2 regions of the Alicyclobacillus hesperidum subsp. aegles genome follow, and region 2 is predicted to be linked to the other one. Evidence: riboswitches for the same ligand, from Rfam matches in the RefSeq annotation. Region 2 holds a riboswitch; the other holds the start of a gene.
The links. A riboswitch is a leader RNA that binds a small molecule or an ion and turns the genes downstream of it on or off. The one in region 2 is predicted to bind ZMP and ZTP.

Region 1 (4,213 bases), on a different contig from region 2:
GGCGTTTCTGCAGTTCTTGCACTTGGGTGTATCAGCGCACTTGCTGGTTGTTCGTCACAACAGTCGGCAGCAGCTTCGGTGGCACCGGTGAAGGCTGCATCGACAGCCGTGAGCCAAGGGCAACCATTGACGATTGTACCAACTCCATCTGGAACGTTTGCGGACAATTTTAATCCGTTTGCGGTCACCAGTGACTACGGTACCTTTGGATTCATCTATGAAACGCTGTTCTACTATGATACGCAGACCGGGAAGATGTGGAGTGTTCTGGGGGATTCCTACAAATGGAGCAATGGCAATAAGACCCTAACCGTCTCGCTCAACCCGAAGGCGAAATGGACAGATGGACAGGCATTTACGTCACAGGATGTAGTTTTCACCTTTGACTTATTGAAGAAGTACTCTTCGGCAGACACCAACGGCGTGTGGACGCAGCTTGCAAGTGTTGCTGCGAAGGGTAGAGATACCGTGGTCTTCACATTTAAACACCCTAATATCCCGTTTGGTCTGGAGTATGTCTTAGGGACGTACATTGTGCCGGAACACATTTGGTCCAAGATCACCGATCCGACAAAAGTAACCGTCACGAAACCGATTGGCACGGGTCCCTATGTTCTCGACACATTCTCTCCACAAGATTACAAGCTGAAGGCGAACGCCAATTACTATCGAGGTAAACCACCTGTTCCAGAGCTCAATTTCCCGTCTTTCAACTCTAATGAAAGTGCGAACCTGGCTATGATTCAAGGCCAAATCGATTGGACCGCCGTGTTCATGCCCGGTATCCAGCAGGCCTACGCCGCAAAAAGTCCGAACAACCATTACTGGTTCCCGCTTGGCGTCACCCTCAATTTGTCCGTTGATTTGAAAAACCCTCTCTTAAGCCAGACCGTCGTTCGGCAAGCCATGAGTATGGCTATCAATCGTAATGTTCTTGCAACCAAAGGCGAATATGGCTATGACAAGCCGGCGGAACCTGATGCCGTTCCCTATAACATGAGCTCTTGGCAAGATCCAAACTTGCCGGCACAGGACAAATCGTTTACGTATAATCCCGCCGGAGCTGTCGCCTTGTTGAAGAAGGCTGGCTATAAGAAGAACGCTCAAGGTATTTTTGTCTCTCCGAGTGGGAAACCGCTCAGCTTTACCCTGATTGTTGTATCCGGGTGGTCGGACGAAGACACGGATGCTGCGCTCATCGCAAACCAGTTAAAGCAGGTCGGTATCCAGGTCAACGTCCACGAGGTCACGGACAGTGCTTACCAAACGCAACTCTCGTCCCATCAATTCCAATTGGCCATCAATGCAGCCTATGGTGGTCCAAATCCATACTATGTGTACCAGGAAAATTACGATCCGCATGGAGACGCCGATTGGATGCAGTTTAACAACCCGGGCGTAAATCAGGCTTTGGAAGATTTCGCTCAGACGACCAACGCGGCTCGTCAGAAACAGGACATCTATAAGGTGGAGCAAATCGTCGCCGAACAATTGCCGACCATTCCATTGATGTATGGCGCGACATGGTATGAATACAACACAAGCAAGTACACGAATTGGCCATCGGCCAGTAACGCGTATATCTCTCCATCAATCTGGAATTACGAGGGTGCCGCTATCACGGTCATGCACCTGCACCCAGTACACTGAGCCCTTTATGGCTATAAGCAGGCCCAAGACGCGGCCTACTTTTTCATGCACGTTGCCCATGTTGAATCCGAGTGGTCCACAGTAGTCTGTATTGTGCGAAAGTGAGCGCATGTGTTATTCTTGATTCATCGTTGCATTGAGAGTACAGATAGACACGGACGTCGCATGACTGGCGGATTGTGGGAATGACCACAGGGGAGTGCGATGTATACAGTTGCCGGCCGCCTGGGCACTTTGACGCGTTCTGCGTAAAAGTCTCAGCGGCCGTTGCTGTACATGCCGGAGTGGTAAGGAGAATTCGAATGACGACGAAAATTCTTGTAACGGATGACATTTCAAGCGCTGGTATTGATGTGTTGTCGACCTTGCCTGATGCCACTGTCGATGTCCAGACGGGACTTTCTCCATCTGAGTTGCTTGTTGCGATTGCAGACGCGGACGCACTCGTCGTCCGCTCGCAGACGACTGTCACAGAGCAGGTGATTGCTGCTGCGAAGCGGTTGAAGGTGATTGGCAGAGCTGGTGTCGGTGTCGACAATATCGATCTCGAGGCTGCCACGCGCCGTGGCATTCTCGTCATTAATGCGCCGGACGGCAACACAATTGCCGCCGCCGAACACACCTTCGCCATGATGATCAGCCTTGCACGCCACATTCCGGCGGCCAATCGGGACTTGCTCGCGGGCAACTGGAATCGAAAAAAGTGGGTGGGCGTCGAACTTCGCGGAAAGACCCTCGCCATTCTTGGAATGGGTCGCATTGGCACGGAAGTGGCAAAGCGTGCCAAGGTCTTTGGCATGACGGTGCTAGGGTACGATCCGTTTTTGACCGAAGATCGGGCACAGAGCCTCGGTGTACAAAAATCGGATCTCGATTCGGCCATTCGAGCAGCCGATTTTATCACAGTCCACACACCGCTAACAAAAGAGACGCACCACATGATCGACGCAGGGAAGATAGCGATGATGAAAGAAGGGGTGCGGATTATCAACTGTGCCCGGGGCGGCATCATCGATGAGCGTGCGTTAGCGGATGCTTTGCGGCTTGGCAAGGTAGCAGGTGCGGCCATTGACGTGTTCGAGAGTGAACCGCTCGCTTTAGATCATCCGTTGCGTCAATGTGAGAATGTAATCCTGACGCCACATCTTGGCGCCTCGACCGTTGAGGCACAGGAAAACGTAGCTATTCAAGTGGCGGAGGAAATTGTCCAGGTTCTTCGCGATGACACCTTCGAACATGCGGTCAATCTCCCGAGTCTAAGCCCGCGACAGAAAGAGCGCTTGGCGCCATATTTGGCTCTTGCGGAGCAACTCGGTTTGTTTGCCGCGCAACTCGCACAAGGAGCGCCGTCGCAGATGACAGTCACATACGCAGGCGATGCGGCTGATCCAGATGGCGGATATTTGACGCGCACGGTACTTAAGGGCTTTTTCGGCTTCCAATACAGCGGTGAAGTGAACTACGTCAACGCTTTGCGCTACGCGGAGGATGCTGGCTTGCGCGTGCAAGAGGTACGTGAGTCGCGCGGGCGCGTGTATACGAATGAGATTTCCATTTCATTTGCCACCGACGCGGGTAGCCACCGTGTCTCTGGCACCCTGTACAGCGAATCTGGGCCGCGCATTGTCGAACTTGACGGCTATCCCATCGACATGCCAATTGAGGGCATCTTGGTCTATACGCGGCATGAAGATAAGCCTGGTATGATCGGGCGCATTGGGACGTTGCTCGGCGATGCACAAATCAATATTGCCGGTATGCAGGTGGGACGTCGCGAAACGGGCGGCGAGGCGGTTATGCTGCTCACTGTGGACAAGAGCGTGCCAAACAACGTGATCGACGAGATTGCTTCCCATGATGGAATCCGCATGGTGCGTGCGATTGAACTGTAAGTCCGATGGCGGTCGATAGACCGGTCGTATCGTGTGGTAAGAACGACAGATAGAGGAGTGGAGTTCGTGAAACGAGCGGACAACTTTAACGCAGGGCCAGCAGCCTTACCGTTGCCGGTACTCGAGCGCATTCAAGCAGAGCTCCCCAATTACAGCGGGACGGGCATGAGCGTCATGGAATTCAGCCATCGTAGCGCGGAGTATGAAGCCATTCACAACGATGCCCAAACACGCCTGCGGCGACTGCTTGGCATCCCTGATGGCTATCAGGTGTTGTTTTTACAAGGCGGCGCGAGCTTGCAATTCGCGATGTTGCCGATGAATTTTCTGAAACCGGGCGAGAAGGCACTATACGTGTTGACCGGATCATGGTCGCAGAAGGCGGCAGATGAAGCCGGGCGCTACGGCGAGTTGCTGATCGACGATTGGGCCAAACAGGGCGGTTATCGGGACATTCCTACATCGATTGCAGGAGATGACCCGTCGTTGCGGTATGTTCATATTACGTCGAACAATACCATTTACGGGACGCAGTGGCGAGCGTTGCCAAAGACCACGGCGCCTCTCGTTGCGGACATGTCGAGTGACATCTTGTCGCGGCCTGTCCGGGTGGAGGATTTTGCGCTGATCTACGCAGGTGCTCAGAAAAACATCGGACCGTCCGGCGTCAC
Region 2 (4,213 bases):
GGCTGGTGGCGCGGCAATCACGCTGTGGCCAAACGCTCTTCGCGCCTTGAGCGAGCTTGGCATGCGCGATTTGGGTAGCGGACTTGCAGCGAACGCCATTACCCACGGGGGAATTGCAACGGAGCGGGGGGCGGTGTTGTACGAGTTGCCGCTTGTTTGGATGCGCAAACAGCATGGATACTTTCCGGTCTGTGTCAGGCGCGATGTTTTGCTGTTTGCCATGTATAAAGCGCTTTTGCGGCCGACAATCGCTCGCGCACGCGTGCAAAGGGTCTTTGCGCAGACAGATGGTGTGATGGTCGAGGGATCGCGCGGCAGGCTCGCCTATGATGCGGCTGTTATCGCGGATGGCATTCATTCGCAAGCCCGACACGATATTTGTCCCGTACAACCGCGGCCGACGCGCTATATGGCATGGCGTGGGATTGCCCAGGGACCTGTGGTCGATCCGGCAACCATGTGGGAGTACTGGGGAGAGGGTGTGCGCTTTGGCTATGCATCCATTTCGCCGCATGCAACCTACTGGTTCGCGACGGTGAATGATCGGCTCCTCGGCGGTCAGGATGCTGGTTGGGACGTTGCGCGGCGGCTTTTCGCTGGTTTCCCGCCGCCCGTGCGCGCATGCATCGCGGCAACGCCGGACGCAGATGTCTTGCGCCACCGTGTGCAGGACCTCCCACCAGGCTGCCCGCTGGCCCAGGGGCGCATCGTGCTCATGGGTGATGCGGCACACGCCATCACGCCGAATCTGGGATTTGGCGGCGCGTTGGCGGTGGAGGACGCTGCGACGTGGTTGCGCGCCGTACGAAATGTCGGTGTCTCCCCGGCAGCGTTTCGCATCTATGCAGCCCAGCGACGAAGGAGGGTTCGCGAGATGGCTTATGTGACACGGCAGTTTGGCGATGTCATGCAGTGGCAAAATCAAGGCATGATCCATATGCGAAACGCCCTGTTCCGAATTGCGGCGCCGATGGCCGGTCGTCTGCTGTGGCGGCGGTTGCTTGGGTCAACTGGCCGACCGTGAAAAAATCTGTGCCATCGTTTATAGCATGCCAGCATCGTGCTGTAGCTTCATGCCATGCATGAGGTTGGCAAAGATCTGCACGGTTGTTACAGTTCCGACGCCGCCAGGCGTGGGTGTGTAGGCCTTGGTCAAGGGCGCCGCTTCGGGAGCGAGATCGCCCTGTACCTCGCCGTCTTCGCCCTGCGAAATGCCGACGTCAACGACAGTCAGGCCTCCGTGAACCATCTCCCCATGCAACAAGCCACCTTTACCGACAGCCACGATGGCGATCTCGCTATTTTGCAAGTGACTTTTGACATCGCGTGTGAATTCGTGACATGCAGCGACGGTTGCACCTTCGGCGATGAGCAGGTGCAACAGCGGCAAGCCAACTGTCTGGCCGCAGCCGACCAGCGTGACGTCGGCACCTTGAAGCTTGTAACCATAGTGCTTCAACAGGCGAATGCAGGCGAGTGGCGTGGCCGGGTACAGGGCGGCCTCCGGCGTGGGTTTGGCAATGGAGTGGCATGGGGAGAGGCCATCGACGTCTTTCAGGGCGTCGATCGCGCTGACGACTCGTTGCACATCGACATCACCAGGCAAGGGCATCTCAATCATGATGCCGTGGACCAGCGGATCGGCGTTCAACGCCTCGATGCGGCGAATGAGCTCATGTGTGTCGCACGTTTGTGGCAAGCGAACAATCTCGAATTCGACGCCAAGGCGCTCTGCCGTGCGCCGCTTTTGTGCAGCATAGACGCTGGACGCGGGATCATCGCCGACGAGCAGCGTAACCAGCTTCGGTTGAATGCCACGAGCTTGCCAAATCGCGGCCTCAGCGGCAACGTCCTCACTGAGCGCCAATGCGACCGGCCGACCAAGTAACTGTTCTGCCATGTCTACCCCTCCTGCAAACGTATCCGCGTTTGTCTATGTTCAGTATGCCTGTATATACGCAAAAGACCGCCTGGGTAACGTTCTGCCCAGGCGGTCGACTGTTTTCGCTGTGCTTCCTCGTGGTGCTCCACGCAAAGCCGCCAGTTACACAGCGCTGTGATTGAAGTTTCGTGTTACGCTATCCACAGTGAATATAACAGCGATCGCGGCGGCCTGCAAGCGCCCCGCACGGCCAGATGCCGGCACAACTGCCGCGAAGGAGGATTTGACGTGGAGTTTCAATCGCGCACACAAGCCATTCAGATTTCGGGGATTCGCAAGTTTTCTGAGCTCGTCGCCAAGTATCCGAATGCCTTGTCGCTGACCATTGGCCAGCCGCACTTGCCAACGCCCGAACACATTCGGATTGCCGCGCAAGAGGCCATCGCAGAGGGCGATACGGGCTATACGCCAAATCGCGGCACACTGGCGTTGCGCGAAGCCGCCGCGGCTTATTATCGCCGTCTCGTAGGTCTCGATTACGATCCCGCAACGGAAATACTCGTCACCGTCGGGGCGACGCACGCGCTTGATGTCGCCATGCGCACGCTTGTGCAGCCGGGCGACGAAGTCATCATTCCCGCACCTGCCTATCCGGGCTATGAGGGTATCGTCAAACTGCTCGGTGCCCGGGTGGTCTACGTCGATACGCGACAAGACGGGCTGTTGCTCACACCAGAAGCGCTGCGGCGGGCTATATCGCCGCGCACGCGGATGGTCATCCTCGCGTCCCCGGTCAACCCGACCGGCGTCGTTTATCCCTTTGAGCGGTTGCAGGCCCTGGCAGAGGTGCTGGCCGACACCAAGGTGTGGGTGATATCGGACGAGATATACTGCGAACTGCAATTTGCCGGCCATCTGCAAAGCGTCGCTTTGCTTCCCGGCATGCGCGAGCGCACCATCGTCATCCACGGCCTGTCCAAATCACACAGTATGACCGGTTGGCGCATTGGCTTCGCGTTTGCACCCGCACACGTGGCCGCGGAGATGGCTAAGGTTGTCCAATATGGCGTCAGTTGTGCGTCCTCCATCAGCCAACGCGCTGCGCTCGCCGCGCTGACCGAAGGGGCTGACGACGCCCGTCCGATGCGCGAGTTGTATCGCAACAATCGCGATCTCGTCGTCGCCGCGTTTACCGCCATGGAGATCCCACTCGTGCGCCCGGACGGTGCGTTTTACGCATTTCCCGCCTTCGCCCTTGCGCTGGGCGACACGTCAGAGAACATCGCACACCGATTGCTCGCCGAGGCAGGTGTCGCCGTCGTTCCAGGCGACGCTTTCAGTCCGTATGGCGAGGGGCATGTCCGCCTTTCGTACGCATGTGATCCCGAAATGCTGCGCGAAGCGCTTCGCCGCATCGAGGCCTTTGTCGCCAAAGAACGCCGGGCGTGACCGCAAAAAAGCCAACCCCTGCGTATGAAACGCGTGGGGTTGGCTCAAGCTAAGCCCGAATTCTGATCCGGTTGGGGGCGAAGCGATGCGATCCAAGTCGAGAAAAACGCAAGTCGCCGTTGGCGCCGTGATTTTTGCCCTACTTGCCATCCTCGTCATGCTGTCGAGCGTGCACCGGTACTTCATCGAACATTGGATGTGAGTGCAACGCCCGCGACGAGTATGCATTCATCGAATCAGCGGTAGCCGCGCTCGCTGAAATACGGGATAAGGACGCGCAGCGCCGTATCGATGCACCGTTCGTCGGGCAGCATTTTTTCATGGTGCAGTCCGTACGGCGTCGACGCGCCCAACCAAAACAAGAAACCGGGAATCTCCTTCAAGAAATACCCAAAGTCCTCGCCGGTCATCGCCGCCGGCACCTCGCGCACGACGGCTAAATCTCGTCTGCTGACAAAGTCCATAAACGATTGCGTCAGTTCCTCATCGTTAAAGACCTGATAATAATTTGCACCGTAGTCGATTTCGGTCGCGCAGCCAAACATTTCACCGATACCCGCCACCAAGGCCTCAATCCGCTGTTTGATGCGTGGCATCGTAGCCGCCGCCAGTGCGCGAATCGTCCCCTCAAGCCGCGCCTTGCCAGCGATGATATTCTGCTTCGTGCCAGACTCGAGGCGGCCAATCGTGATGACCGCCGCATCGAGCGGATCGACATTGCGTGCCACAATCGATTGCAACGCCGTAACCAGATGAGCTCCGGCAACCACCATGTCGTTGGCTCGGTGCGGGTACGCCGCATGGCCACCTTGGCCAACGAGATCGATAAAGAGCTCCGACGTGTTGGCAAACAGGATGCCCGGCCGGATGCCGATCTCGCCG

Region 1: it holds a riboswitch for ZMP and ZTP, as region 2 does, so the genes downstream of both, serA (phosphoglycerate dehydrogenase) here and QMF38_RS10310 (bifunctional 5,10-methylenetetrahydrofolate dehydrogenase/5,10-methenyltetrahydrofolate cyclohydrolase) in region 2, are expected to answer to the same signal.

Annotation. Positions count from the first base shown of each region.
Region 1 is NZ_BSBJ01000007.1:137,806-142,018, reverse strand. It holds gene QMF38_RS06180 (ABC transporter substrate-binding protein) at 1-1,650, shown strand, start outside; ZMP/ZTP riboswitch at 1,806-1,888, shown strand; gene serA (phosphoglycerate dehydrogenase) at 1,953-3,542, shown strand; gene serC (3-phosphoserine/phosphohydroxythreonine transaminase) at 3,609-4,213, shown strand, end outside.
Region 2 is NZ_BSBJ01000049.1:126,779-130,991, forward strand. It holds gene QMF38_RS10305 (FAD-dependent monooxygenase) at 1-1,024, shown strand, start outside; gene QMF38_RS10310 (bifunctional 5,10-methylenetetrahydrofolate dehydrogenase/5,10-methenyltetrahydrofolate cyclohydrolase) at 1,043-1,900, opposite strand; ZMP/ZTP riboswitch at 1,978-2,058, opposite strand; gene QMF38_RS10315 (aminotransferase class I/II-fold pyridoxal phosphate-dependent enzyme) at 2,171-3,331, shown strand; gene QMF38_RS10320 (N-acetyldiaminopimelate deacetylase) at 3,568-4,213, opposite strand, start outside.